One region of the Lichenihabitans psoromatis genome, then DNA from elsewhere that is predicted to be linked to it. Evidence: predicted binding sites of a transcription regulator. Region 1 holds the regulator's gene; each other region holds the start of a gene.
The links. The regulator PhoB, encoded in region 1, activates phosphate uptake and scavenging genes when phosphate is short. The targets are predictions, from matches to a motif close to TGTCATNNANCTGTCAT.
Positions count from the first base shown of each region.

Region 2: pstS (phosphate ABC transporter substrate-binding protein PstS) is a predicted target of PhoB. The motif match lies at 5,395-5,411, and genes of this name have one in related genera.
Region 3: EY713_RS12515 (UDP-2,3-diacylglucosamine diphosphatase) is a predicted target of PhoB. The motif match lies at 5,749-5,765, and genes of this name have one in related genera.
Region 4: EY713_RS17080 (RNA degradosome polyphosphate kinase) is a predicted target of PhoB. The motif match lies at 1,757-1,773, and genes of this name have one in related genera.

Region 1 covers NZ_CP036515.1:2,257,388-2,264,940, forward strand. Annotated here, with positions in the region: gene EY713_RS10515 (GNAT family N-acetyltransferase) at 1-260, shown strand, start outside; gene ppk2 (polyphosphate kinase 2) at 343-1,269, opposite strand; gene EY713_RS10525 (hypothetical protein) at 1,394-1,702, shown strand; gene phoB (phosphate regulon transcriptional regulator PhoB) at 1,712-2,452, opposite strand; gene phoU (phosphate signaling complex protein PhoU) at 2,598-3,320, opposite strand; gene pstB (phosphate ABC transporter ATP-binding protein PstB) at 3,436-4,236, opposite strand; gene EY713_RS10545 (ATP-binding protein) at 4,469-5,563, opposite strand; gene EY713_RS10550 (DEAD/DEAH box helicase) at 5,827-7,553, shown strand, end outside.
Region 2 covers NZ_CP036515.1:1,481,003-1,488,555, reverse strand. Annotated here, with positions in the region: gene EY713_RS06935 (acyl-CoA carboxylase subunit beta) at 1-601, opposite strand, end outside; gene ispG (flavodoxin-dependent (E)-4-hydroxy-3-methylbut-2-enyl-diphosphate synthase) at 803-2,074, opposite strand; gene pstA (phosphate ABC transporter permease PstA) at 2,279-3,115, opposite strand; gene pstC (phosphate ABC transporter permease subunit PstC) at 3,118-4,008, opposite strand; gene pstS (phosphate ABC transporter substrate-binding protein PstS) at 4,225-5,271, opposite strand; gene EY713_RS06910 (hypothetical protein) at 5,489-5,995, opposite strand; gene EY713_RS06905 (hypothetical protein) at 6,095-6,682, opposite strand; gene EY713_RS06900 (cupin domain-containing protein) at 6,859-7,302, opposite strand; gene gloB (hydroxyacylglutathione hydrolase) at 7,347-7,553, opposite strand, start outside.
Region 3 covers NZ_CP036515.1:2,684,595-2,692,147, forward strand. Annotated here, with positions in the region: gene EY713_RS12500 (ATP-dependent helicase) at 1-728, opposite strand, end outside; gene EY713_RS12505 (DNA translocase FtsK) at 1,039-3,723, shown strand; gene EY713_RS12510 (glycosyltransferase family 4 protein) at 3,846-4,889, opposite strand; gene EY713_RS12515 (UDP-2,3-diacylglucosamine diphosphatase) at 4,889-5,707, opposite strand; gene EY713_RS12520 (helix-turn-helix domain-containing protein) at 6,010-6,627, shown strand; gene dgcA (N-acetyl-D-Glu racemase DgcA) at 6,648-7,553, opposite strand, start outside.
Region 4 covers NZ_CP036515.1:3,654,937-3,662,489, forward strand. Annotated here, with positions in the region: gene EY713_RS17080 (RNA degradosome polyphosphate kinase) at 1-1,727, opposite strand, end outside; gene EY713_RS17085 (P-loop NTPase family protein) at 1,867-2,559, opposite strand; gene EY713_RS17090 (AI-2E family transporter) at 2,582-3,724, opposite strand; gene EY713_RS17095 (CDP-alcohol phosphatidyltransferase family protein) at 3,753-4,304, opposite strand; gene purM (phosphoribosylformylglycinamidine cyclo-ligase) at 4,497-5,564, shown strand; gene purN (phosphoribosylglycinamide formyltransferase) at 5,576-6,217, shown strand; gene ndk (nucleoside-diphosphate kinase) at 6,268-6,690, opposite strand; gene EY713_RS17115 (ABC-F family ATP-binding cassette domain-containing protein) at 6,834-7,553, shown strand, end outside.

The DNA.
Region 1 (7,553 bases):
TGATCGAGGCCTGCGCGGCCGGTGGCTATCGCCAGATTATTGGCTATATCGATGGCGCCAACGAGGCCTCGATCCGGCTGCATGAATCATGCGGCTTCAAGCGCGTCGGCATCCTGCCGTCGGTCGGCTACAAATTCGGCCATTGGAGCGACAGCGTCATGGTCCAATGCGCGCTCGGCGACGGCGATACGACCCAGCCGAAAACCTGGATCCACGCCCGCAACATCGCGGCGGATCGCTCACATCGGGACCTTCATTGAGCAGCGCGCCGGTCCTGGCCTGAGGCGCGCGCGATCGTCTGGTGAGTGGCCGACGCCCGGAAGCGTCGGCCTTTGGCTTGCGTCAGTAGCGCGAGGGAACGTGCATCTCGGCCGGGACCGGATGGCGCACGTAATCGGCATGGTGGACGCGTTCGGGCAGGACGACCGGCGCGCGGGGCACGTCCTCATGCGGAATCTGGCTAAGCAGATGCGCGATGCAATTGAGCCGCGCCTTCTTCTTATCAACCGCCTCGACGACCCACCAGGGCGCTTCCGGAATATTGGTCTTGGCCAGCATCGCTTCCTTGGCCTTGGTGTAATCCTCCCAGCGGCTGCGGGATTCGACATCCATCGGGCTGAGCTTCCACTGCTTGAGCGGATCGTGGATCCGCATGTTGAAGCGGAATTCCTGCTCTTCGTCGGTGATCGAGAACCAATATTTGATCAGGATGATGCCGGACCGGACCAGCATCCGTTCGAACTCTGGAACCGAACGGAAAAATTCTTCGACCTCGGCTTCGGTGCAGAAGCCCATGACGCGCTCGACCCCGGCGCGATTGTACCAGCTGCGATCGAGCAGCACCATTTCACCGGCGGCCGGCAGATGCGCCACATAGCGTTGGAAATACCATTGTGTCCGCTCGCGCTCGCTCGGCGCCGGCAGTGCCACGACGCGGCACACGCGCGGATTGAGCCGCTGGGTGATGCGCTTGATGACCCCGCCCTTGCCGGCGCTGTCCCGACCTTCGAAGATCACCACGACTTTCAGCTTCTGGTGCTGGACCCAATCCTGCAGACGCACGAGATCGCGCTGCAGGCGGAACAACTCCTTGAAATAGACCCGCCGATCGAGAGACTCGCGCTCGGGATGGTCGGAGAGCGAATCCAGCGCTTGTTCGAGGCGCTGATCGTCCATTTCAAGTTCGAGTTCCTCGTCGAAGCTGTCTGCGATCTCGTTCTGGATCCGTTGCACATCCGACATGGGATTGGGGGTATGCTGGTCGTTCATTCGCGGCTCCAGGGTCTGTCTCGTTGCAGTTTCGGATTTTCGGATGGCACGCATGTGACAAGGTCGCCCACAAGCTTGGCGCCACGATGCGGGGAGACGACGACGTCAAATGCACGAGGCCGTCATGGTGTTGATTCAGGTCCTGCTTCCGGTTTTCGACAATGATAGTCGCCTGTTTCCGAAATCGCATTACGAGACGATGGCGGCTGCTCTGACCGAGCGTTTCGGCGGCGTCACGGCCTATACGCGCTCGCCGGCCGAGGGGCATTGGAAGCGCGGTGGCCAGCCGACCAGCCGTGACGAGATCGTCGTGATGGAGATCATGTGCGATGACCTCGACCGCGCGTGGTGGAGCGACTATCGGCAACATCTCGAGACGATTTTCCGCCAGGAAGCCGTCATTATCCGCGCGCAGGAGATGATGCTGCTTTAGGAACGGGCCTCAGGCTTTGCCGAAGGTTTCGTCGAAGGAATAGCCCGCGCCGCGCACGGTGCGCAGAGGATCACGTTCCCGCCCGCGCGAGAGCGATTTCCGCAGGCGCCCGACATGCACGTCGACCGTGCGCTCGTCGATCTCGACCGACATGCCCCAGACCCCGTCCAACAATTGCGAGCGGGAGAAGACACGGCCCGGCCGTTCCATTAGATATTCCAGCAAGCGAAATTCCGTCGGGCCGAGATGAACGTCGCGTCCGGCTCGGCGCACCCTGCGGGTCTCGCGATCGAGATCGAGGTCGCCAGCCATGAGCCGATTGGCCAGACGCTCCGGCTTCGAGCGACGCAGCAGGGACCGGACCCGCGCCATCAATTCGGGCACCGAGAAGGGTTTCACGACGTAATCGTCGGCCCCGACCGACAGGCCACGCACGCGCTCGCCCTCTTCGCCGCGCGCCGTCAGCATGATCACCGGCAACGTCCGGGTCGATTCACGCGCACGCAGGCGACGGCAAATTTCGAGGCCCGAAACGCCCGGCAGCATCCAATCGAGAATGACGAGATCCGGCGGCATTTCGCTCAGGCGGAGTTCGGCCTCGTCACCGCGCTCCACACGTTCGACCGTGAAGCCTTCCGCCTCGAGATTGTAGGACAGCAGCAACCCCAGCGCCTGTTCGTCTTCGACCACGAGGATGTGCGGCGCCGTCCCGACGGAGCCGCTCTTGATCGTGGTCCGCATGCTATTCATGACGAATGCTCCTTTGCCCGGGCGTCAGGCGGCGTGTCCGCGCCATGAGCCGGGGGCATGATCGTGATCGCCACATCCTGTACGGCTCGCCGTCGTCTCCGACATGGCCCGGATGATCGGCGACACGAGGCGAGCCGATCCAGTCTCAGGCAACCTCATCGGCGGCGTCGGTCGGGATCAGGCTCGACATCCGGCCCTTGGGCCGATCCATCGGCAAGGTTTCGCCGGTGACGAGGTAATAGACCGTCTCGGCGATGTTGGTCGTATGGTCGCCGACCCGCTCGATATTCTTGGAGCAGAAGAGGAGATGGGCACAGAACGAAATATTGCGCGGATCTTCCATCATAAACGTGAGGAGATCGCGGAAGACCGAATCTTCCAGGGCATCGAGCTCGGCGTCGCGGGTCCAAACAGCCTGAACCTGTTCGACGTCGCGCTGGGCGTAAGCGTCGAGAACGTCCTTCAGCTGCGTCGCCGCCAATTCGTTCATATGCTTCAAACCGATAACGGCGCGAGGCAGGCGCTGCTCGGACGCGATCTTCATGGCGCGGGACGCGATGTTCTTGGCGAGGTCACCAACCCGTTCGAGGTCGCCTGACACCCGGATGGCCGCTACGATCTCGCGCAGATCCATCGCCATCGGCTGACGCTTGGCGATCGTCAGGATCGCGCTGTCTTCGATCTGCCGTTGCAGGATGTCGAGACGCGGGTCCATCGCCACGACCGAACGGGCGAGATCGACGTCGCTATTGGTCAGCGCATCCATCGCGTCGGACAGCATCTTTTCGGCGATGCCGCCCATTTCGGCGATCTTGCGGCCGAGGCTCTCGAGTTCCTTGTCGTAGGCGCTGACGATATGTTCGGGCATGTTTGAGGTCCTTCGCGGCTGGAGCGGATCATCCGCAAGAGGGTGGGAGGCGGTCGAGCGACTCGATCGTTGCGCGGTGCCGCGCCGTGCGACGATCGCCCGTCTGTCTAGAGCCTTAGCCGAAACGACCCGTGATGTAGTCTTGCGTCCGCGTCTGGGCCGGCGAGGTGAAGATCTTCTTGGTGTCGTCGAATTCGATCAATTCGCCGAGATACATGAAGGCAGTGCGGTCGGACACGCGGGCAGCCTGCTGCATGCTATGCGTCACGATCACGATCGTGTAGCTCGCCTTCAACTCGTCGATCAGTTCCTCGACACGTGCCGTCGAGATCGGGTCGAGTGCCGAACAGGGCTCATCGAGGAGGATCACCTCCGGGCTGATCGCCACGGTTCGGGCGATACAGAGGCGCTGTTGCTGACCGCCCGAGAGGCTCAGGCCGCTCGCGTTCAGCTTGTTGCTGACCTCGTTCCACAAGGCGGCGCCGCGCAACGCCTTTTCGACACGTCCATCGAGCTCGCTCTTCGGCAGCTTCTCGAACAATTTGATGCCAAACGCGATGTTGTCGTAGATCGACATCGGGAACGGCGTCGGCTTTTGAAAAACCATGCCGACCCGCGCGCGGAGCTCGTTCAGATCCTGCTCGGGGCGAAGGATATTCTTCCCGTCGAGCATGACCTCGCCTTCGGCGCGCTGGCGCGGGTAGAGATCATACATCCGGTTCAAGATTCGCAGCAGGGTCGATTTTCCGCAGCCCGATGGCCCGATGAAGGCCGTGACCGTGTTGGCGTAGAGCGGAAGCGACACGTCCTTTAGGGCGAGCGAGTCGCCATAGTAGAACTTGAGGTTCTTGATCGACACTTTAACGGGCAGCGTCTGCGTTTGCGGCGCGCTCGCCAATACCGTGTTCACGCTCATTTTAGTTTCCTCGTCCGGCTCGGTCTCGCATCTGCCGTCGACGCGGTGCCGGCCTGGGCCTGCGTGGTAAGTGCCATGTCGATCCCGTCCGTGCGTTCGTTTGCCCGTGCGTTTTCGCCGACCGGCTTCAGAGCGATCTCGATTACCCCGAGCGCACGGGATTTTTACGACAGTTGGATGACGATTTTATAACGCGCTGCTTTGCCCGGTGCTTGGCACCGAGGCAAAACCGTCACCGCGTCGGCTGTGGATAGAGCGGAATCGAAGCCGTGAAGACGCAGCCCTGGCCGACTTCGCTCTCGACCGTCATGCGGCCGCGATGGCGTGCCACGATATGTTTGACGATCGCCAATCCGAGTCCCGTGCCGCCCTTGGCGCGGCTTTGCCCCGCGTCTACGCGGTAGAAGCGCTCGGTCAATCGCGGCAGATGCTCCGGCGCGATACCGGGGCCGTGATCGCGCACCGTCAGCACGCCGACGCGGCGGTGGATCACGATGCTGATCTCGACATGGCAGGATGCGGGCGCTGCCGCGGCGCCGTCGCGTGGTCGCGGAAGGCCGCCGTATTTGATGGCATTCTCGATCAGATTTTCGGCCACCCGGACGAGTTCGTCGCGATCGCCGGAGACGATGACCGGTTCGCTGCTCTCCACCTCGACGCGGGCGCCGTTCTCCTGAGCCAGAGGCGCGAGCGTATCGACGACGTGCCTGACAACGGACCCGAGATCGACGGGCTTGTTGGGTTTGAGATGAAGATTCTGCTCGATCCGCGACAGCGACAAAAGATCGTCGACTAGGCGCGCCATACGCCGCGCTTGCTCGCCCATGATGGCGAGAAATCGCTCCCGGGCTTTCGCGTCGTCCCGTGCAGGGCCTTGCAGCGTCTCGACGAAGCCGAGAAGGGAGGCAAGCGGCGTCCGCAATTCATGGCTGGCATTGGCCACGAAGTCGACGCGCATCCGCTCGACCCGATGTGTTTCGGTCAGATCGCGGATCGTCAGCACGATCAGGCGCTCCTCCTCCGGGGCGTCGAGCGGGGCAATCGTGACCTCATAGGAGCGTTCGACCGGAACGCGGTCGCGCCACGCGACTGTCTCGGCCAAGCCGGAAGCATGGACGCGATTGACCCCGTCGAGAACGTCAGGATCCCGCAAGCTGAGCGCGAGAAGGTCGCCGGGCCGCACCACCGGCAAAATGTCGAGCGCCGGCCCATTCGCCGCGATGATCCGCATGTCCGCGGTTACGACGATGACGGGGCCTGGAAGGGCCGCGATGAGTGCTGAGAGCAGGCTTCGGTCGGATGTGAGCGGCGGATGATCGAGCATCATATGATTTAGCGATGTAGTCCTATGTCTATCGGAAATGTCGCGCTCTTTTATTGACGGGCTGATGACAAAGGCGCCGTTCTCGTGCTTGTGCAGCCTGGACCTTGTGACGCGACCAGTGCAAGACCTCGTCATTGCATTGGTCGTCTTACAGATCGCAAACGTCTTCGGCGATGATCGACGTTACGACGTAGCCGCATCCAGCAGAATAAACTACAAGACGCTGGCGATCCCTTTATTTCCGCAGTTCAAGGCGTTCATCTTCCGTGCCGTTTCCACCCACCAAATCGACGATCTCTCGTGCTCTCGCCGAGAAGAACTATGAAGAGCCGACACCCGTGCAATCGGCTGTTCTCGCGCCCGAAACGGCCGGGCGCGATCTGCTCGTGTCGGCCCAAACGGGCTCCGGCAAGACCGTGGCCTACGGGCTGGGGCTCGTCGACACGCTGATGGACGCAGAGGCGGACACGTTTTCTCAACCGGGCGCTCCTCTGGCGCTCGTCGTCGCACCGACCCGAGAACTCGCGCTCCAGGTTCAGCGCGAACTGGAGTGGCTCTACCGCTACACCGAGGCCCGCATCGTGGCCTGCGTCGGCGGCATGGACCCACGCAGCGAAACGCGCCGTCTCGCCACGGGCGCCACCATTGTGGTCGGCACGCCCGGCCGTCTGCGCGACCATCTTGAACGCGGCAATCTCGACGTGTCGACCCTCCGGGCGCTGGTGCTCGATGAGGCCGACGAAATGCTCGATATGGGCTTCCGCGAAGACCTCGAGTTCATCCTGCAATCGACACCGCCCGAGCGGCGCACCCTGATGTTCTCGGCCACCATGCCGAAGACCATCAGCGCCATGGCGCGCCGCTACCAGCGCGAGGCTCTTCGGCTCGAGGTCGCGACCGGCGAGCGCGGCCACGCCGATATCGACTACCGCGCCGTCCGGGTCGCGCCGCACGATGTCGAACATGCCGTCGTCAACTTGCTGCGCTTTTATGATTCGCCCAGCACGATCGTGTTTTGCAACACGCGCGATGCGGTCCGCCATCTCGGCGCCACCTTGACCGAACGCGGCTTTGCCGCGGTGCTACTCTCGGGCGAACTGTCCCAACACGAGCGGAACAGCGCGCTCCAGTCGCTGCGCGACGGCCGCGCTCGCGTCTGCGTCGCGACCGACGTCGCGGCGCGCGGCATCGACTTGCCGAGCCTTAATCTGGTCATCCATGCCGATCTGCCGAACGATCCGGAGGTGCTGCAGCATCGCAGTGGCCGCACCGGCCGCGCCGGCCGCAAGGGGACCAGCATCCTTCTCGTGCCGATGTCGCGCCGTCGTCGTGCCGAGAGCCTGTTGGCGGCTGCGCGCATCCGTTTCGAGTGGGACGGGCCGCCATCCGCCGAATCGATCCGGAAACTCGACGCGGAGCGACTGGTCAGCGACCCCATGATGCTGGAGGAGGGCACCGAGGAGGATCTCGTGCTCGCCAAGAGCCTGCTGTCCGAACGCTCGCCCGAGCAGATCGCTTCCGCTCTGGTGCGTCTCTATCGATCGCGTCTGCCGTCGCCTGAGGATGTCTATGATCCGGGTCCCATGCGGGACGTGCGCGCCCCGCGCGACAAAACCGAACGCGCGCCGCGGCCGGAGGCGAGCCCCCGCTTCAAGACCGATCGTCCCGTTCGCCAGAATGACGCGGCGCCCTCCGCGCCGTCATCGGGTCCGCGCAACGGCAAGAGCATCTGGTTCCGGATGGACATCGGTCGTCGCAACGAGGCCGATCCGCGCTGGCTTCTGCCGATGATCTGCCGCCGTGGTAAGATCACCAAGGCCGATATCGGAGCCATTCGCATTTTCGACAAGGAAACCAAGTTCGAAGTCGCCGAAGGCGCGGCCGACCGGTTGATCGCCGCCACCAAGAACAACGAGGGCGAGGAGATCCGGATCGAGCTTCTCGGGCCGGATGGCGCGCCAAGCGGCAAGCCGCCGAGCCGCGACGGACATCG
Region 2 (7,553 bases), 780 kb from region 1:
CGGTTTTGACCACGTCCGGCCCGGTCACGAACATGTAGCTCGTGTCGCGCACCATGAAGATAAAGTCGGTCATGGCCGGAGAATAGACGTCGCCACCCGCGCAAGGGCCCATGATGACCGAGATTTGTGGGATGACGCCGGACGCGACGACGTTGCGGCGGAACACCTCGCCATAGCCGCCGAGCGCCGCGACGCCCTCCTGGATGCGCGCGCCGCCCGCATCGAACAGGCCGATGATGGGGGCGCGCATCCGCAGCGCCATATCCTGCACCTTGTTGATTTTCGCCGCATGGGTCTCGCTAAGCGAGCCGCCGAAGACGGTGAAATCCTTCGAGAAGACGAAGACGGTGCGGCCGTTGATCGTACCCCAGCCGGTCACGACGCCATCGCCGGGAAACTTCGTGTCGGCCATGCCGAAATCGGTCGAGCGATGTTCGACAAACATGCCGAATTCCTCGAACGAGCCGCGATCGAGCAGCAGGTCGATCCGCTCGCGCGCCGTCAACTTGCCGCGCGCATGCTGGGCCGCGACGCGCTTCTCCCCGCCCCCCGCATGAGCGGAGGCGCGGCGGCTTTCGAGTTGTTCGACGACGGTTCTCAACGCTGCGGCCGATCACACACGAGGCTTGAGCGACGGGGTCGCGCCACCTTGCCGAAATCCACCATCGCGCGCCATCTCCCTGCCGTCGGAGAGCCCGCAGGCGCGCGGCAACGCGCGGCCGACGGACCTCACGCCGCTACCCTAGACGCAAATCACTGGGGCGCGAAGACGTTCCCGGCGTCGTCCCGGCGCGGCAGGGCCTTATTCGGCGGCGTTCTGCGTCTGCACGCCGAAGCGGCGCACGATATAGTCGTCGACGAGCTGCTTGAACTCGCCCGCGATATTCGGGCCGCGCAACGTCATGGCCTTTTGGCCGTCGATGAAGACAGGCGCGGTCGGGGTTTCGCCGGTGCCGGGGAGCGAAATGCCGATATCGGCATGTTTCGACTCGCCGGGTCCGTTGACGATGCAGCCCATGACCGCGACGTTGAGGGTTTCGACGCCGGGGAACTTGGTTTTCCAGTTCGGCATCTCGGTATGGATGTAATTCTGGATGTCGCGCGCCAGCTCCTGGAACACCGTGGAGGTGGTGCGGCCGCAGCCGGGGCAAGCGGCGACGAGCGGCACGAAGGTGCGGAACCCCATGGTCTGCAGGATTTCCTGCGCGACCTTGACCTCGATGGTGCGGTCGCCGTTCGGCTCCGGCGTCAGCGACACGCGGATGGTGTCGCCGATGCCGTCCTGCAGCAGCACGCCGAGGGCGGCCGAGGAGCAGACGATGCCTTTCGAGCCCATGCCGGCCTCGGTCAGGCCGAGATGGATGGCGTAGTTGCAGCGCGACGCCAGGGTGCGATAGACCGCGATGAGATCCTGCACGGCCGACACTTTGGCCGACAGGATGATCTTGTCGCGCGGGAGGCCGATCTCCTCGGCGCGTTCGGCCGAATAGAGGGCCGAGCGGACCAGCGCCTCACGCGTGACCGCGCGGGCATCGACGGGCGCCGACGAGCGGGCATTCTCGTCCATCAGCGTGGTCAGCAGATCCTGATCGAGCGAACCCCAGTTGGCGCCGATGCGGACCGCCTTGCCGTATTTGATCGCCATTTCGACAATGGCCGAGAACTGCCGGTCCTTCTTGTCCTTGAAGCCGACATTGCCCGGATTGATGCGATATTTGTCGAGCGCCTCGGCGCAGGCCGGATGATCGGCCAGCAGCTTATGGCCGATATAGTGGAAGTCCCCCACCAGCGGGACGCTGACATTCATGGCCGCGAGCTTGTCGCGGATATGCGGCACAGCGGCGGCGGCCTCGTCCCGATCGACCGTGATGCGAACGAGTTCCGACCCGGCGCGCGCCAGTGCCGCGACCTGCCGCACCGTGCCCTCGATGTCGGCCGTATCCGTATTGGTCATCGATTGGACCACGACAGGCGCACCGCCGCCGACCGTCACATTGCCGACCCGCACCGCAACGGTTTGCTTGCGGGCCAAGGGCCCCACCCTATCGTCGGCGATTACGCCTGCGTCGATCATGGCTTTGCCTGCTCCGGTTTCAACGTTGACCCATGTCCTAGACTTTGACCCATGTCTTGTTGGAGAAAAGCGGCGGGGTCAAGGAAATGAGGCTGCCACGGCCTCGGCCGACGGGCGCGAGGCGCGCCCAAAACGCAAAACCGCGCCATGCCGGACGTCCGTGTGGGACATCGGGCCTGACGCGGGATAGAGGCGGGATAATGCTTATCGGACGGTCTTGCCGGCCAGCCAGCGCGCGCCGATCGACAGGGTCAGCACCGCAAAGGTGATCAGCAAAGCGCCGGTCCAGGCCAGTTGCTGCCAATCCTGATAGGGGCTGAGCGCGAACTGGAAGATGACGACCGGAAGGCTGGCCATCGGGGCGTTGAGGTCGCTGCTCCAGAACTGATTGTTGAGCGAGGTGAACAGCAGCGGGGCCGTTTCGCCGCTGACGCGGGCGATGGCGAGCAGCACGCCGGTGATCAAGCCGGCGCGAGCGGCTTTGTAGCACACCCGCCGAATGACGTGCGAGCGCGGCATGCCGAGCGCGGAGGCCGCCTCCCGCAGCGGCGTCGGCACCAGATTCAGCATGTCCTCGGTGGTGCGGACCACGACCGGCACCACGATGACGGCGAGCGCCACGATGCCGGCGATGGCCGAGAAATGTCCCATGCGGACGACCAACAATTCGTAGATGAACAGGCCGATGACGATCGAGGGCGCGCTCAGCAGGATGTCGTTGATGAAGCGGATCACCATGGCGAGCTTCGAGAAGCGGCCATATTCGGCCATATAGGTGCCGGCCAGCATGCCGAGCGGTGTTCCGATGGCGACGCCGATGATGGTCATGACCAGCGAACCTGCGATGGCGTTGAGCAAGCCACCCTCGTTGCCGGGCGGCGGCGTCATTTCGGTGAAGACCGCCAGGTTGAGGCCTGCGACACCGCGCCAAACGAGCGTGCCGAGGATCAGGGCCAGGAAGCCCAGACCGAAGATCGCGGCCGCGAAACACAGCGTCATAGCGATGGAGTTGGAGCGACGACGTCCTGCGTAAAGGCTCATGGTCAGACCCCCTTCTTGCTTTCGATCCGCATCAGCATCAGGCGCGCGAAGGCGAGCACCACGAAGGTGATGACGAACAGGATGAGACCGAGGGCGATGAGCGACGAGGTGTAGAGGTCGCCGACCGCTTCCGTGAATTCATTGGCGATCGTGGCCGAGATGGTGGTGCCGGGCGCCAGGATCGATGCGGAGATGCGGTGCGCGTTGCCGATCACGAAGGTGACCGCCATGGTTTCGCCCAAGGCGCGGCCGAGCCCCAGCATAACGCCGCCGATGACGCCGACCCGTGTATAGGGGATCACAACGTTCCAGACGACCTCCCAGGTCGTACTGCCGACGCCGTAGGCCGCCTCTTTCAAGACGGGCGGAACGGTTTCGAACACGTCGCGCGAGATCGAGGTGATGAAGGGCAGCACCATGATGGCGAGCACGAAGCCGGCCGTAAACGTGCCGATGCCGTAGGGCGGGCCGGCGAAGACCGATGACAGGCCCGGGATATTTGCAAAGGTGCCGATCAAAGCCGGCTCGATATATTGCTGCAGGAAGGGCGCCAGAACAAACAGGCCCCAGATGCCGTAGATGATCGACGGAATGCCGGCCAGAAGCTCGATCGCGATGCCGAGAGGGCGACGCAGCACGGGCGGGCAAAGCTCAGTCAGGAAGATCGCGACGCCGATGCCGATCGGCACGGCGATCACCATGGCGATGATCGAGGTCGTGATGGTGCCGGAGATCGAGGCGAGGGCGCCGAATTTGTCAGTGACCGGGTTCCAGGTCTCGGTCGTGATGAAGTCGAAGCCGAACGCCTTGAAGGCGGGGATCGAGCCGCTGACCAGCGAGGCGATGACGCCACCGAGGATGATCAGCACCGCGATCGCGGCGATTTGAGTCATATATTTGAAAACGACGTCGCCGGTCTTGAGCGAGGCCAGAGCCTGGGCCCGTCGTCCTACGCTCGATTGAGCGGGACTTGCCCGATCCATTGTCACATCGGCCACTGATCTTCTCCGCGACAGCCTCGGCCCGAGCACACGGCTCTTTGGCCCGGCGTCGATGCCACGTCTTAAAAAAGAGGGAGGCGTTCAGCCTCCCTCCGTCCGAACGGCGCCTTACTTGGCGGCGTAGATCGGCTTGCCTTGAGCGTCGACGATGTCGGCAGTCCAGGTCTTCTTGATGAGCGTGACGACCGAAGCCGGCATCGGGATGTAGTCCAGCTCTTCGGCCATCTTGGTGCCCTTCTCGAAGGACCAATCGAAGAACTTCAGAGCTTCGCCGACAGCAGCCGTGTCGGAGGGCTTCTTGTGGATCAGCATGAAGGTCGACGCCGTGATCGGCCAAGACGTCGCGCCGGGCTCGTTCGTCAGGATCTGGTAGAAACCGGGAGCATGAGCCCAGTCGGCATTGGCAGCAGCGGCCTGGAAGCTTTCCGAGGTCGGCGACACGGTCTTGCCATCGGCATTGATCATGTTCGCGTAGGTCATCTTGTTCTGCTTGGAATAGGCGTATTCGACGTAGCCGATTGCGCCCTTGGTCTGGCCGACGCCAGCTGCGACGCCCTCGTTACCCTTCGAACCGAGACCGACCGGCCACTGAACCGAAGCGTTCTCGCCGACGGTCGACTTCCAGTCAGGCGAAACCTTGGAAAGATAGTTGGTGTAGTTGAAGGTCGTGCCCGACCCGTCCGAACGATGCACGACGGCGATCGCTTGGCTGGGCAGCTTGACCTTGGGGTTCAGCTTGACGATGGCGGCATCGTCCCACTTGGTGATTTTGCCGAGGTAGATCTGTGCGAGCACCGGGCCATCGAGAACCAGTTCGCCCGGCTTGACGCCGTCGAGATTCACGACGGGAACGATGCCGCCCATGATCTGCGGCCACTGAGCCAGACCGTTAGCATCGAGATCCTTGACGGTCAGCGGAGCGTCGGTGGCGCCGAACGTGACCGTGTTGGCCTCGATCTGCTTGATGCCGCCGCCGGAACCGATCGACTGATAGTTCAGGCTGTTGCCGGTTTCCTTGCGGTAGGCGTCGGCCCACTTGGCAAGGATCGGGTAAGCGAACGTGGAGCCCGCGCCCGTGATGCTGGCCGCGTTCGCGCTGCCCATCGAGACTGCTGCGGTAATCACGGCCGCACAGAGCAATTTATCGAGTTTCATTCGTCGCCTCTCATGTCGTCAGACCGCTAAGCGCCACGGCGATGCCAAAAGGCAGGCACACACGCCGGACACGCGGTCACGACGGCTTCTAGTCGGTCTCTGAGATGGGTTTACGACGGAGATATGACAGTTGGGCGACAATGACGGCAACGACCCCATGCGAAATGTTTGATTCCGAACGATCAGGCGGTTTGTGCAACTCGGCTTGACGCGCGGTTCAGGTCCGATCGCCGAGGCCAGACATGGCTGCGGTGAGAGGTGCGGTCCAGCCCGGAACCTTCACGGCTAGGAGGATCAACGGCTGGTCCGCGACGGGTGCGACTGCGGCGGGTGCGGCGGGTGCGTCGGCCAATCCGGTCAAGCCAGGCTGGAAATGGTCGGCTCCGAACCCCGTACGATCGAGCGTGATCGAGCGATCGGCCTGCGGCACGGAACGGCCGTCACGATCCTCGACGAGGGTTTTGACGGCAATCCGTCCCGACGCGATGCCGGTGAGGAGCAGCTTGACCCGAGCGCCATCCGGTCGGCTGAGCCCGAACGTGACGACGCATCCGCTATCGATCGGGCAAGGGACGCGCGTCTCGCGCGTCACATTCCAGTCTTGATCCATCTGGGCGACATAGACCTCGGTTCCATCCGACGGTTCTGCGACCGGCACGACGGAGGAGGCTCCGCTCCACCCAGACAGGATGAGCGATGCGGCGAAAACCGGAATGAACTGCATGGGGGCCAAGTCTCCAAAGGCGCTGAGCACCATCGGACACGTTAGCGAGAATTAATCAATAAGATATTAACCGTCCCATGCGTGTTCGGAAGAATCGTCCTATTTGACGCCTTCGGCATCCTTCGTCGGCAGGCTGCTCATGCCGATCCGCCATTCCGCCGGCGCCAAAAGCACGCGATGGCGCTTGTCGGCCTCGAACGGCAAAGAGGGACGGTTGAGATCGATATATTTTCCGATCTGCCCCACGTAATCTCCGGCCTGCTTCCAAATGCCGATATTGTAAAACGCCGAGTAATCGGGCGAGTTAGCGTCGATCGAGGCCCAGCTGATCCACGGATATTTGTCTTTGCTTTCAGGCGTGGTCATGAATTCGGCGACGAGGCCCGTCCGATCGGACACGACGGATTTTTTCGCCCAATAGTCTAGAAACTCCTGCTCGTGGCCTTTCTTGATTTTCCATTCCACCACGATGATGCGTGCTTGATCGAACGCATTTGCGGTTGCGGCAGGGGCAGGCGAGGCAAGGGCAGGCGAGGCAGGCGCGGGGGTCGCGACCGACGCTGGCGGTGTCGCCGCAGGTGTGCCGGCCACCTCGGCCCATGCGAGGCTGGGCATGATGGCGAGCGAAACGGCAGCCAAAACGGGAAAGAGGCATCGACGATCAAGTAGTTGTACAGTGATACGCACGGATTAACTCCATCTCGACAGCACTGCGCCCGTTAATTATCTCGAACGTAAGTGCAGAAGAACGCTTGGTAGACGAAGCATCCAAACACGAAGGCGCTCGAGAGACGAGCGTTAAGGTAAATAAAACGTTAAGATTGAAAGTCTTGGTTAACGCGCGTCTTGCGCCGTCAGACAGACTAGGGCCGGGAGTAGGGGCGCGGTGTCGGGCGCCAATCGTCGGGGGCGAGTTCGAAGGCCTCGAAGCGAAAGCCGGGCGCGACCGTGCAGCCGACCAGCGTCCACGATCCGAGGCTGACGGCGGTCTGCCAGGTTCCGGCTGGCACCACGATCTGGGGCGTGTGCCCGAGATCGAGAGCGGGGCCAAGATGCTGGGCCGCCGCGTCGTGACCATTGTGCGACAGGGTCAGAACCAGCGGTGCTCCGGCGTGATAATGCCAGATTTCAGTGGAGTCGATGCGGTGCCAGGCCGAAACCTCCCCAATGTCGAGGAGAAACAGAATAGCGGTCGAGATCGACCGCCTGTTCTGATCGACACGCGGATCGCGAAAGGTCTCGCGATAATGGCCACCTTCGGGATGGGGCAGCAAGCCGAGCAGACGGATGACCTCGCGGGCCTTCATGGCCCCGGTTGGGCCGCCGCCGGACGAGAAGGCGCTCATCGCGATCAGGCCTTGTTCTTGCGTTCCCGCAAGTCCGCGAAGACGGCGGCCGGGTCGGCACCGGCCATGCCAACCGCTGTCTGCACGTCGGGATTGTCGGCGCGCAGGAACGGGTTGGTGGCGAGTTCGATCGCGAGGGTGGTCGGCAACGTCGGCTTGCCCTCCGCCCGAAGAGCCTCGACTTGGGCGGCACGCTCTTTCAGAACGACGTT
Region 3 (7,553 bases), 430 kb from region 1:
TCCTGATATTCGTCGATCAGCACATGATCGAACCGCTCGCCCATGTCGGCCGCCAGTGTCGCATCGGCGACAGCCTGGGCCCAGCACAGCAGCAGATCATCGTAGTCCAGGACATTCTGGTGTTGTTTGGCGTCCACGAACGCGCCGAACAGGTCGCGCAATTCACGGCTCCAGCCGGAACACCAGGGGAACGTCCGCCGCAGCACCTCGTCGAGGGGCATCTCGGCATTCACGACCCGCGAGTAGATGGCGAGGCAGGTGCCTTTGGTCGGAAAACGCTTTGCGGTTTTCGAAAATCCGAGCTCGTGGCGGACGAGGTTCATCAGGTCGGCCGAATCCTCCCGATCATGGATCGTGAACGCCGGATCGAGTCCAAGTTGATCGGCGTAGAGGCGAAGCAGGCGGGCGCCGATGCCGTGGAAGGTACCGGCCCAGGTCAGGGCATCGGTCATGATGCTGGCATCTCGGCCCATCACCTCGGCCGAGAGTCGCTCGACCCGCTTCCGCATCTCGGAGGCGGCGCGGCGCGAGAAGGTGAGCAGCAGGATGCGACGCGGGTCTGCGCCATTGACGATGAGATGCGCGACCCGATGCGCGAGCGTATTGGTTTTGCCCGACCCCGCCCCGGCGATGACCAGCAAAGGCGCGGTCTCGGCCGCGCGACCGACGCCATATTCGACGGCGAGCCGCTGTTCGGCGTTGAGCTTGGCCAGATAGGCGGCAGACACGGGCGATTCGGCCTCCTCGACACTGGAGTGAGGAGACAGGTTTCCTGTTTTGTTCGCAAGCCCCGAACGGCGTCGAGACACGTCGGTTCAGCCGAAGTGGATTTTGTCGCGTGACGCAAAGGAGAGTCGCCAAGCCGAGCGCGTGGACGCGCCTCACCTGTCCCGACCAAAATGCCCGCTTGTGGGATGGGCGACGCGGGGCTCTCTAAGGAGCTGTTAAGGTCAACAATTCATGGTGAGTCATCGCCGGTCGCCGGTTTTCGATGTCTCCCATGCAGCCTTTCTCATGCATCCTCCGAAAGATATGATCATGCCTCCCGTGGATCAGGGGACCGGTCGCTCGACCGTCAATTCGACGGCGTCGGCGCGGGATATGGCCGATTGGCAGGCGCTCTACACCGCCATGCTCGGCCACATCACCGGCAATGTCGAAACCTGGTTGCAGAACTACCTGGCGCAAATGATGGCGGCGGGGCAATCACCCGCCGACCAGCTTCGCGCCGCGCCCGCCGTCCCCTCCGGCGCTACCACCTCTGAGAACCCCGATCTGCGGTTTGTCATCCCGCCGTGGCTGGAGCCCTTCAAAGACCCGACGAATGTGCGGTTCACCCGAACGCCCGACCATATCCTCATGCAAGAGAGAGGGATGTGGGCACAGGTCGGCCCTCTCAAAGACGATGAGGTCGTCAACCTGCAGCAAGCGCGTGAGGATCGCGACAGGCGAGATGAGGCGTCTGCGCCGATTGCGGCCGTCACCTCCTCGTTTGACCGAAGCCCTTACGTGCTGCCGCCCAACGTTCGCAATACGCGGACCCCGGATCGCATTTTGTCACGGATCGAGCCGGAAGTTGCCGCAGATGCGCCTTCGACAATTTCGCCGAACGCCACGGCACAGGACGCGATCGACGGGGTGATGGCTGAGGCTTTTGAGGTCGGCCGACTGGTCGTCGCCGTGGACGACGACATCGCGGGCGTAATGCCTGCGGTGGAAACGGATGCGACCATTTTGCCCGGCGACGCCGACCTCGACGTGGAGACGCATCTGGTTCAGCCGTGGGGCCGCGTCGTGCTGCTCGGCGCCATCGCGCTGCCGGTCATTCCTGCAGAGCAGGACAATGTCCGCGAAGCTCTCGCGGGCTTTCTGAGCGCCACTCAGGTGGTCGACGCGCCTCTGCCGCAGGAGGATTTCAATCTGGAACCGGACGCGATCGAAAGCGATGAACAGAACGGTGATGACGCCAATCTGATCGATCAGAGCTTGGCGGAAGCGCCTGCTCCCATGGCGGCCGTCGCGTCCAGCGTCGTCGAGATGATCCGCCCATCGATGCCGCCCATCAACGCCCTGCATCTGTCGATGATGGGCAATTTGCACCAGACCGCCAAACCGATCCGAGTTCGGGGTCCGCGCGGCGAATGGGTTTATGAGCACCCGCCGCTTGATCTTCTGATCGAGCCGGTGAAGTCGACCGGCATCGTGATGACGCGCGATGCGTTGGAGCAGCATGCGCGCTTGCTCGAAGGAGTTCTCGAGGATTTCGGCATTCGCGGCGAGATCATCAACGTGCGGCCCGGTCCGGTCGTGACGCTCTACGAACTCGAACCCGCGCCGGGCATCAAATCCTCCCGCGTGGTCGGCCTTGCGGACGATATCGCTCGGTCGATGTCGGCCATTTCGGCCCGCGTCGCCGTCGTCCAGGGCCGCAACGTCATCGGCATCGAATTGCCCAACCAGCGTCGCGACACGGTCTACCTGCGCGAACTCGTGGCATCGGAGGATTTCTCGCAATCCAAGCACAAGCTTGCGATCGCGCTCGGCAAGACGATCGGCGGTGAACCCGTCATCGTTGATCTGGCCCGGATGCCGCATCTGCTCGTCGCCGGCACCACCGGCTCGGGCAAGTCCGTCGCGATCAACACCATGATCCTGTCGCTGCTCTATCGGCTGAAGCCGGAAGAGTGCCGCCTCATCATGGTCGATCCCAAAATGCTGGAATTGTCGGTCTATGACGGCATCCCGCATCTTCTGACCCCGGTCGTGACCGATCCCAAAAAGGCCGTCGTGGCGCTGAAATGGGCCGTGCGCGAGATGGAGGATCGCTACAAGAAGATGTCCAAGGTTGGTGTCCGCAACATCGACGGGTTCAACGTCCGGGTCGCCGAGGCGAAGGCCAAGGGCGAAGTCATCACCCGCACGGTGCAGACGGGGTTCGACCGCCAGAGCGGCGAACCGATCTTCGAGCTTGAAGAGATGGATCTCACGGTCCTGCCCTATATCGTCGTCATCGTCGACGAGATGGCCGACCTGATGATGGTGGCCGGCAAGGAGATCGAAGGCGCGATCCAGCGGCTCGCCCAGATGGCGCGCGCGGCGGGCATCCATCTCATCATGGCGACGCAGCGGCCCTCGGTCGATGTCATTACCGGCACCATCAAGGCCAATTTCCCGACCCGCATCTCCTTCCAGGTCACGTCCAAGATCGACTCGCGCACGATCTTGGGCGAGCAGGGCGCCGAGCAACTGCTCGGGCAGGGCGACATGCTGCATATGATGGGCGGCGGGCGCATCAGCCGCGTGCATGGCCCCTTCGTGTCCGACCATGAGGTGGAGCTCGTGGTCGCGCATCTCAAGACGCAGGGCCAGCCCGAATATCTCGACGTCACGGTCGACGATACCGAGCAGACCGCCGACGCCGTCGCGGGCGAGGAGGGCACCGAAGACGGCGCCGTGTTCGACAAAAGCGCCATGAGCGAGGATGGCAACGATCTTTACGAACAAGCCGTCAAAGTCGTGTTGCGCGACAAGAAGTGCTCGACCTCCTATATCCAACGCCGCCTCTCGGTGGGGTACAACAAGGCCGCGTCGCTCGTCGAACGGATGGAAAAGGAAGGCATCGTGGCGCCTGCCAACCATGCCGGGAAGCGCGAAATCCTGATCTACAGCCGCGACATGCGGACCATCAACATCGACCTTCCGGACGAGGCCGAGGACGCCTGACGCATCCGCGTAATCAGCGCCGACGGCAGCCTCATGGGCGACCCGTCGGTGCCTGCCTATGCGTGAGCATGTCCGAAAAGGCCGCGCCGGATGTCCGTTAGGGGGTCCCGTGGGCCGATACTCTAAGCGACGTCGGAAATTCGCTGTGCCAGCGGCTGCGGGCTGGCGCTTCGCGCCAGCATGACATTGTTGAGGAATTGCCGGGCGCTTTCGGTCCAGGTGAACCTCAGTGCGAAAGCTCGTGCCTTGTCGCGCGCCACCGTCAGGGCCTTGCGACAGGCGAGTTCCAGATTCTCGTCCAGCACCCCAACGTCACTCTCTCCGATCACGTCGTTCGGGCCGGGCACCGGATACGCCGCGACCGGAAGACCGCTCGCCAGCGCTTCGAGCAGCACGATCCCAAACGTGTCGGTGCGGCTCGGAAAGACGAAGACGTCGGCGCTCGCGTAGATCGCCGCAAGCGCCTCGCCGGTCTGCATGCCGAGAAATGTGACATCGGGGAAGCGCGCCTGCAGATCCTCCCGCGCCGGACCATCGCCGACGACAACCTTCGAGCCGGGCAGGTCGAGCGACAGGAACGCCTCGACGTTCTTTTCGACAGCGACACGGCCAACCGAGAGAAAGATCGGGCGCGGCAGGTCGAGAACGGACATGGCGCGTGGCTTGAACATGTCTTGGTCGACGCCGCGCGACCAGCGCATCAGGTTGCGGAAGCCATTGGCGGTCAATTCACGCTCGATACTGCCGGTCGACACCATGGTTCCGGCGCTGCCGTTATGAAACCAGCGCAAAGCCGCAAATGTCAGACGCTTCGGAATCGGAGCACGCGCCGCGATATAGTCGGGAAATTGCGTGTGGTAGCTGGTGGTGAAGACCAGCCCGGCCCGGCGGCAATAGTGACGGGTCGCGAGGCCAATCGGGCCTTCGGTCGCAATATGAATATGGTCTGGTTTCAGATCTGCCATCCGCCGTGCCACGGCAGGCGACGTCGCGAAGGCCAACTGAATGTCGGGATAGGTCGGCATGCTGACCGAGGCAAAGCCCTCCGGCGTCAGGAACTCGACCTCGGCACCGAGCGGACGCGCCGCTTTTGCCATCGCTTCGATCGACCGTACCACGCCATTGACCTGCGGATGCCAAGCATCGGTCGCAATAACGATCCGCATCAGGCTGCGACTTTCGCCTGTCCCAGATCATCAACGTCGGCAGGCTCGGCTTCCATGCTCGGACCCAGCATCAACCAGCGGATGATCTCGAAACTGCCGTCGTAATGCTCGACCACCACCGAGCAGGATTCAACGAAGTCGCCGGTGTTGATGTAGGTGATGCCGTTGATCTCTCGGATGACGGCATGATGGATGTGGCCGCAGATCACGCCATCGACATTGTGTTTCAGCGCCTGCTCGGCGAGTGCCGTCTCGAACGATCCAATGAAGTTGACGGCGTTTTTCACCTTGAGCTTGGCCCAGGCCGAGAAGGACCAATATGGAAAGCCGAGACGTCGCCGCACGATGTTGAAATAGGTGTTGGTCTTCAGCGCCGCCTCATAGGCCCAGTCGCCCAGAAGCGCGAGCCAGCGGGCATGTCTGACCACGATATCAAAGTCGTCGCCATGGGTGACGAGGAAGCGCCGACCGTCCGCCGTCACATGGGTGGTGTCGCGCATGATCTCGACGCCGCCGAAATTATAGCCGACATATTCGCGGGCGAATTCATCGTGGTTGCCAGGGATGTAGACCATGCGGGCGCCCTTGCGGACCTTCCGCAGCAGCTTCTGCAAAATGTCATTGTGAAGCTGTGGCCAATACCACCCACTCCGCAGCCGCCAGCCGTCAATGATGTCACCGACGAGATAGATCGTGTCGGCGTCGTGCCGCTTGAGAAAGTCGAGCAAGAGCCCGGCCTGACATCCCTTGGTTCCAAGGTGCAGGTCCGAAATGAAAAGCGATCGAAAATGTCGAATGTCTTGGGTCATCGCCGTCATCCAGCCAAAATCCCTGATTGGTATCTCATGTCCCCAGCGGCATGGCACTGATGTGACATTGCCCCGAAATTGAAGCTTCGGCACCGCTGCGGTGCGGGATAAGCCCAAAATCCTGTCCAGAGCGCCAATTTGGCAACGAGGCGACGGGTGGGCCAGACCAGAGACCGACGTCGTTGAACCGGAATGATTCAAAGTTTCGTTCGATAATCCAAACGAAATCGTTTAGAATGGCAAACGGCTGCGAAGGCTGGACGGGTCAAAGCTTGGGCTTGTCCGACGATCAACTTGCAGGTGCGTTTCCGATGGGCGTCGAAGGACGGGACAAAGCGAAAGCTCTCGAGGCGGGCGCCATCGCAGTTTCAGGCCAACTCGGGAAGACGGTTCAGCGTCTCCGCAAAGCCTACAACTTGTCGTTGTCCGAGCTGTCCGAACAATCCGGCGTCGCCAAATCCATCATCAGTCAGATCGAGCGTAACGAGACCAACCCAACTCTCGCGACCATCTGGCGACTCGCGCAGGCTCTCGACATTTCGATCGACCGGGTGCTGCAGGCGGCCGAGGATGAGCCCTTCGTCGAAAAATCGAGCCGAGGCGACACGCCGATGCTTGTTTCGGACGATGGCCGGTGTCGGTTGGCCATCATCGGCTGGATCAAGACGGTTGAATGGCTGCAATGGTATGATTTTTCAGCCGATCCGGGCGGCATGCTGGATTCGGAGGCGCATCAGCGCGGCTCGATCGAATGTCTATCTGTTATCGAGGGCGAGTTGGAGGTTGAAGTCGCGGGCGCGACCGATCGCGTTCGCGCTGGCGAGACGCTTCGCTACCGGTGCGACCGTCCGCACACGATTCGCAATCGATCGGGCGAGTTCGCGCGCGCCACAATGGTTTGTATTCTGAAGGCGGCCGTCATGGAATAGGGCGGCTCGACGCCGCTGGCCTAGCCCCAGAGCTCCGCGCTCGGCGGATAAACCATCGACCCGTCATAGACCAGTCCATGCGGCCGATCCTCAGCCAGGAGCAGCGGCCCGTCGAGGTCGACGAAGCGTGCGCGTGGCGCGAGCAGCATCGCGGGCGCCATGGCGAGCGATGTTCCGACCATACACCCGACGAACAGTCCGAAGCCAAGCCGCTCACCCTCGTCGGCCAGAGCCAAAGCCTCGGTCAAGCCGCCCGTCTTGTCGAGTTTGATGTTGATCACATCATACCGGTCGACGAGGGCCGCCAAGCCGTTTCGGTCATGAACACTTTCATCGGCGCAAACCGGAACCGGGCGCGTCATGCGGGCGAGAGCGCCATCCTGACCTGCTGGCAAGGGCTGTTCGACGAGCGCGACATGGGCCGCAACACAGGCCGCGAAGTTGCGATCAAGGTCGTCTTCGCGCCACGCCTCGTTGGCATCGACGATCAACTCCGCATCCGGTGCCGCCGCCCGCACCGCCGCAATCCGGTCCGGGTCTCCAGCGCCCCCAAGTTTGAGCTTCAGCAACGGGCGTTCTGCGGCCGCGCGCGCCGCATCGGCCATGCTGTCCGGCGTCCCGAGCGATAGGGTGTAGGCCGTGGTGGCCGGGCCGATCCGATGCAGACCGGCCAGTGTTTCGGCCCGGAGACCCAGGCGCTTGGCCTCGAGATCCCACAGCGCGCAATCCACCGCGTTACGCGCCGCTCCGGCAGGCAGCATGCTCTGCAACGCCTCCCGATCGGCGCCGTTTTCGATCGCGTTCCGGAGGCTTGCGATCTGCGCCAAGACGCTATCGACCGTCTCGCCATAGCGTCCGTAGGGCACACATTCGCCCCGGCCGCGATGCTCCCCCTGCTGAATAGTGGCTACCACGACCGTGCTGAC
Region 4 (7,553 bases), 1.4 Mb from region 1:
AGATCGATCCGCACGCCTGCCCCGCTGGCGGCGTAAAGCGCATCGATGATGTCGGGATCGACGAGCGAGTTGCACTTCAGCCAGATATTGGCCGGCTTGCCGGCTTGGGCGAAGGCCGCTTCCGCGGCGATGTGGTCCAGCAGCTTTTGCTTCAAGGTGAACGGCGACACCGACATCTGCTCGAGCCCGACGGGATCGGCATAGCCCGTGATGAAGTTGAAAATCCGCAAGACATCCCGCCCGATCGCAGGATCGGCCGTAAAGAACGAGATGTCGGTATAGATGCGTGCCGTCTGCGGGTGATAGTTGCCGGTCCCGACATGGCAATAGGTCGCGAGGCTGCCGCCCTCGCGTCGAACCACCATGGAAAGTTTGCCGTGGGTTTTCAGTTCGATGAAGCCGAACACCACCTGGGCGCCCGCCCGCTCGAGATCGCGCGCCCAGCGGATGTTGGCTTCTTCGTCGAAGCGCGCTTTCAATTCGACCAAGGCCGTGACCGACTTGCCGGCTTCGGCGGCCTCGATCAGCGCGCGGACGATCGGGCTGTCTTTCGAGGTGCGGTACAGCGTCTGCTTGATCGCGACGACGTTTGGGTCGCGTGCCGCCTGGGTCAGGAACTGCACCACCACGTCGAATGACTCATAGGGGTGGTGCACCACGAGGTCTTTGACCCGGATCGCCGCAAAGCAATCACCGCCATTGTCGCGCACCCGCTCTGGGAAGCGAACGTTATAGGGTGGGAATTTGAGATCGGGCCGCTCGATCGAGACGAGCTCCGACAGTTCGTTGAGCGCGATCATGCCGTCGACCGTGAAGGCGAGATCGGACGAGACGTCGAGTTCTTCCCCGACCAGGAGCCGCAGACCCTCTGGCATGTTGGAATCGAGTTCGAGGCGGATCACCGACCCGCGCCGACGGCGCTTCAGAGCCGATTCGAACAGCAGGACCAAATCTTCGGCCTCTTCCTCGACCTCGAGATCGCTGTCGCGGATCACTCGAAACACGCCCTGCCCATAGACCGAATAGCCGGGGAACAGCCGCGAGGTGTTCATCGCGATGAGGTTCTCGAGCGTGACCACCCGCACGACGCCGGGCGAGAATTGGTCGGGGAGCCGGATAAAGCGATCGATCTTGCTCGGCATACGGATCAGCGCATGAAGCCGTCGTCCGTCCGCCTTGCGGTCAAGGTCGAGCGCAAGCGTGAAGCCCAGATTCGGAATAAAGGGGAATGGATGCGCCGGATCGATCGCCAGCGGCGTCAGAATCGGGAACACGTGCGACTGGAAGTGGTTTTCGAGCCAGGTCCGCTCCTGCGGGTCGAGATCCTGAGGCTCGACGATCACGATCCCGTTGGCCTGCAGCTCGACGCGGAGATCGAGCCACAGCCGCTGCTGCTCGTTGCCGAGATCCGCGACGGCGGCCGAGATGCTGGCCAGTTGCTCGGATGGGGTCAGGCCATCTTGGGAGACGGTTCGAACGCCGGAATTGACCTGTCCGTGAAGACCGGCAACCCGCACCATGAAAAATTCATCGAGATTATTGGCCGAGATCGACAGAAAGCGAAGCCGTTCGAGCAGCGGATGGTTGGGGTTGGATGATTCCTCCAACACGCGACGATTGAACTGAAGCCAGGAAATTTCCCGGTTGATGAACCGCTTGGGTGAGCTTGCGAGATCAATGCCGGCGCTCGCGATGGTCGCTTCATCGGCCTTCAGTTCGCTGTCCATCAGGTTCGAATGCTCCAAAGCGTTATGCCTGTCGTGTCCGCCTCATACGGATCGCCGGCAACAGGTTGCGACTCCATCCATAGCATCTGGCCCTCGCCGGACACCATATAGCGCAACCGTGACGCTCCCATGCCGGTCCCTAAAGGTCATGGTCCAGCGGGTTGTCTTCATCCGCCTGGTTGGACTCTAACAGCTTGGCCGCCATGGCGCGCGTGACCTTCCGATTGAGGCTCAAAGCCGATTGATCCAGCACCTCGACCACGCGTCGGGCCGCGTCGATCGACCGATCGAGCTGCAGCAAGAGATAGGCCACCACCTGCTCGTCGACCGTGAGCTGCCGGTCAGCGAAGAGTTTTATCAGGACGGCGCGCATTAGATCGTCGTCCGGCGGTTCGATCCGGACCATGGGGGCGAGCCGCAGACGCGAGAGCAGATCCGGCGTGGCTAGTCCCCAACGATCCGGCGGCTGCAGCGCAGTCAGCAATAAAGCGGAATGCTGTTCACGCACGAGGTTCATCAGATGAAACAACTGCGCTTCGCTCGAGCCAAGCTGGTCGGCATCGTCGATCAGCACGGGGCGGGTCGGCAGTGTGGGCAGGTCCGGCCCCGAGAGCAGATCGGCCGTCGCGACCATGGCTTTAGCGTCCGCCGCCCAAAGAGCCGCAAGATGGCTTTTCCCAGCCCCCTTCGGCCCGACCAAAATCATGACGCTGTCGGGCCAGTCCGGCCAGCGGTCGATCATCGCCAGAGCGGCGGCGTTCGAGGTCGAGACGAGATAATCATCGCGCCCATATCGAGGCGGCAGGCTGAGATCGAACGTCAATTGCTGCATGGGAGGCCCCCAGGCACGTCGTTCACGCCTCGCGGCGCAGCGCTTTTGGGATGCGTCCAGCGATCGTCTCGTCGGGCTCCCCGGTGTAGAGCGGGCTCACCAGATATTTGCGGAGCGCGAAACGAGCCAGAACGCCCGCTGCCGCCGCGAGCGGAACCGCGATGATGAGGCCGGTGAAGCCGAACAAGGCACCGAAGGCCAGCAAGGCGAACATGACCCAAACGGGATGCAGGCCCACCGAGGCGCCGACGAGATTCGGCGAGAGAATGTTGCCTTCGAGAAACTGCCCGGTCGTCACGACACCGACCGTCAGAGCGACGAGAGTCCAATCGGGCCAGCTCTGAACCAGCGCTACCGCGACCGCGAAGAGCAGTACGGCCAGCGAGCCGACATAGGGGATGAAGCTCAGGAAGCCGCCCGTAATGCCGATGAGAAAGCCGAAGTTCAGCCCGACGAGCGTGAGCCCGATGCCATACCAGAGCCCCAGGAAGATACAGACGATGGACTGCCCGCGCGCGAAACCGGCGAAGGCCGCATCGATATCGCGGGCGATCTGCCGAACATCCTCGCGGTGAGCAAGCGGCACCCACCCATCGATCGCCGCGATCATGCTTTTCCAATCGAGCAGGATGTAGAAGGCGACGACGGGCGTCACGATCATCAGCGACAGCAGACTGAGCAAGGCCGTGCCGCCTGACCAGAGCGATTTCAAGACGCCGACGAGGTAATTCGAGCCCTGCCCGACGACCGAGCCAATGGAGTTCTGGAAATCGGACGGGCTAAGCCCGCCGCTCAGACCGAACTTCCGGAGCGTCTCGCCTCCATAGCCGTTGACGAGCCGCGTTCCCTGTTCGGTCACCAACTGCTGCAGCTTGACCGCGAAACCCGGAAGGTTCTCGATCAGCGACGCGAATTGGTGCGCCAGGATCGGCACCAGCATCAGCACGATGAGAACGAGCAGGAGCACGAAGAGGGCGAGCAGCAAAAGCGTTGCGCCGAGCCGCCCAAGACCAAGGCGCTCGAGCCGCTCAGCCAAAGGATCGAGCAGGTAGCCGAGCGTCAGCCCCGCCGCAAAGGGCAGCAGCACGCTCGAGAGCATCACGAGCGCGTAGATCAGCAAGGCGAGAAACGCGAACCAGATCAAAACTTGGCGTTGCAGGGTCATTGTCGCGCCGCTTCTTTCGACCGTTCCGTCATGCGCTCATATGCTCGAGCCATTGCGCGAGATACGCCCCGGCGGACGCGACCGTCAATGCCGCAACCGTCGCCAAGGCGATTTGAAAACCGACGCCGAGGTCTGCCCCGAAACCGTTCATACCCAACACTCCCGCCGCAAAAATGATCTGCGCCGTCGTATTCAGCTTGGAGATCGGCAACGGACGGATCGGAACCGGCTTGTCGAGAACCGCCGCGACCAGGACGGCTCCGACAATCATCAGGTCGCGTGACACCACGATGATGGCGAGCCAGTTCGGGATGACGACCGCGAAAGCCAGCGCAATATAGATCGAGACCAGCAAGGCCTTATCGGCGATGGGATCGAGATAGGCCCCGAGCTCGGTCCGGAGATCGAAGCGCTTCGCGAGATAGCCGTCGACGGCATCGGAAAGTCCGGCCACCAGAAACACCGCGAAGGCCTGCATCCAGCGCCGATCGCTGATGAGTTCGATCACGAGCGGCACCAGAAACAAGCGACCGACCGTGATCAGATTGGGAAGGCTGGCAAAAATCTTCGAGCGGTTCATTGACGCTATCGGCACGCGGCCGCACACCCTGTCGTGAGGACGATCGGAGGCGCCGATCGCGATCGAGACCCCATCGCGCGCCGCAGTCACCGCAACTCCTTGCGGCAGGCGTCGATCGATGGTGTCAGTCGAGCCTTGCGCGGATGCGCTCAGCGGCTAAAAACCCTTTCAGCACGCACAACGACGGTGGCCATGCCCGACGAAACCAAATCCCTATCCTATGCCGATGCCGGCGTCGACATTGATGCCGGCAATGCCATGGTGGATCTCATCAAGCCGATTGTGCGGTCCACCCGTCGGCCTGGCGCAGATGGCGAGATCGGGGGGTTCGGAGGCTTGTTCGATCTCAAGGCGGCGGGCTTCATCGATCCGATCCTTGTGGCCGCCAATGACGGCGTCGGCACCAAGGTCAAGATCGCGGTCGAAAGCGGCCTTCACGACACGATCGGCATCGATCTGGTGGCCATGTGCGTCAACGATCTCGTCGTGCAAGGGGCCGAGCCCTTGTTCTTCCTCGACTATTATGCGACCGGCAAGCTCGATCCGGTGGCCGGGGCCGCGATCGTCAGTGGCATCGCAGAGGGGTGCCGACAGGCCGGATGCGCGCTGATCGGTGGCGAGACGGCCGAAATGCCCGGCCTCTATGCCGGCTCCGATTATGACCTCGCCGGCTTTTCGGTAGGCGCGGCGGAACGCGGGCGATTGTTGCCGCGCGCGGGCATGAGCCCCGGCGATGTTGTGCTCGGCCTGCCATCCTCGGGCGTCCATTCGAACGGGTTTTCGCTGGTTCGGCGGATCGTATCGACGACGGGCTTGGCATGGAACGATCCGGCGCCGTTCAGCCCGGGGCAGACCTTGGCCGAGGCCTTGCTGACGCCTACCCGTATCTATGTCCGCCTCCTCCTCGACGTGCTCAAGCGGTCGGAGGGCATTCTGGCGCTGGCCCATATCACCGGCGGCGGGTTCCCGGACAACCTCCCGCGCGTTCTGCCGGAGGGGCTCGGGATTGCGCTCGACCTCGAAAAGCTCACGCCGCCGCCGGTGTTCGGTTGGCTCGCCAAGACCGGCAATGTGGCGCAGGCCGAGATGCTCCGCACCTTCAATTGCGGGATCGGCATGGTGGTGGTGGTCCGTCACGACGCGGCCGAGACCGTGATGACGCATTTCACCGAGGCCGGTCAGACTGCCGTCGCGATCGGTCGCGTGATCGCGGCCGAAACAGGCGACCGCGTGAGGCTCGACGGGACCTTAACGTTTTGACGCCGCACCGGATGCGAACCGCCGTGCTCGTGTCGGGACGCGGCTCCAACATGCAGGCGCTCGTGGCCGACGCCCGCGACCCGACGCATCCGGCCGATATCGCGCTGGTGGCGTCGAACGACCCGAGCGCCGAGGGCCTGAAATGGGCCAAGCAGAACGGCATTGCGGTCGCAGGGGTGGATCACCGCATCCATGCGTCGCGGGAGGATTTCGAACGCGCCCTGCATCTGACGCTGGGTCTTCACCGGATCGAATTCATCTGCCTCGCGGGATTCATGCGCTTGTTGACGCCGTGGTTCGTCAACCAGTGGAGCGGCCGGATCATCAACATCCACCCGGCTCTGCTGCCGAGCTATCGCGGACTGCAGACTCACGCGCGCGCCCTGGCCGATGGCGTGAAAATTCACGGCTGCACCGTGCATTATGTGGTGCCGGCGATGGATGAGGGCCCGATCATCGCGCAAGCGGCTGTGCCGGTGCTTGATGCCGATACGCCGACGACGCTTGGGGCTCGCGTGCTTGCGCAAGAGCATCTGCTCTATCCGCATGCGCTCCGCCTCGTCGCGGGCGGCGGTTTACGGATCGAAGGCAACCGGACGCTTGGTGGACGCGGCGCGCGCGACACCGACGATCTCGTCGTCCCACCGCTCTAGGGGTGGGATGTCGCCCGGACCGCTTGCCGCGGCCCGGGCCGACACGTGATTTAGCCGACGATCTCGTTGCCGGCGAAGAACTGTGCGATTTCCTGCGCGGCCGTCTCGGGAGCATCCGATCCATGGGCCGAATTCTCGCCCATCGACAGCGCGAAATCCTTGCGGATCGTGCCGGCATCGGCCTTCTCGGGGTTGGTGGCACCCATGACTTCGCGATATTTTGCGATGGCGTTTTCGCCTTCAAGCACCTGAACCACAACCGGGGCCGACGTCATCATCTCGACGAGTTCGCCGAAGAACGGCCGCTCCTTGTGGACACCGTAGAACTTCTCGGCCTGGGCGCGGGTCATGTGAATGCGCTTTTGGGCCACGATCCGCAGACCGGCGGCCTCGATCTTCTGGTTCACGGCGCCGGTCAGGTTGCGGCGGGTGACGTCGGGCTTCAGGATCGAGAAGGTGTGTTCAATCGCCATGGCGTTTGGTCTTTCGGGGGTGAGGCCAGAAACCAAGGTGGTTCGAGCGCGGGCGGCTTATACGCGCGCGTTTCGCCTGCGGCAAGGCAGGTCGGCGTCGCTCGCCCCTTGCGCTGCAGCATTTCGCACGCCACAAACCCTTCATGCTGCATATCAACGATCTCACGTTTCGGCTCGGGCCGCGCATTTTGTTCGACAAGGCGGGCGCCGCCCTGCCCGACCAGGCGCGGATCGGCTTCGTCGGACGGAACGGGACCGGCAAGACCACGCTGTTCCGGATGATCTCGGGCGAGTTGCACCCGGAAGGTGGCACACTGTCCCTGCCCCGCAATGTGCGGCTGGGCCGCGTCGAGCAGGAGGCGCCCGGCGGCCCGACCAAGATGGTCGATTTCGTGCTCAGCGCCGATGTCGAACGCGCCGCCTTGATGGAGGAAGCCGAAACCGCAACCGACCCGACCCGCATCGCCGACATACAGACCCGACTCGTCGATATCGAGGCGCATGCGGCCCCGGCTCGCGCCGCCGCCATCCTGTCAGGCCTCGGTTTTGACAAGGCCGCGCAGGATCGTGCTCTGTCCGAGTTCTCGGGCGGCTGGCGCATGCGCGTCGCCTTGGCGGCGGTGTTGTTCTCGCGCCCCGACCTGCTTCTGCTGGACGAGCCGACCAACTACCTCGATCTCGAGGGGACGCTGTGGCTCATCGACTATCTGTCGACCTATCCGGCCACGATCCTGGTGATCAGCCATGATCGCGACCTGCTCGATGCCGTCTGCGACCACATCCTGCATCTCGATCAGGCGAAACTGACGCTCTGGCGCGGCAATTACGCCAGCTTCGAGCGGCAGCGGCGCGAGCAGCAGGCG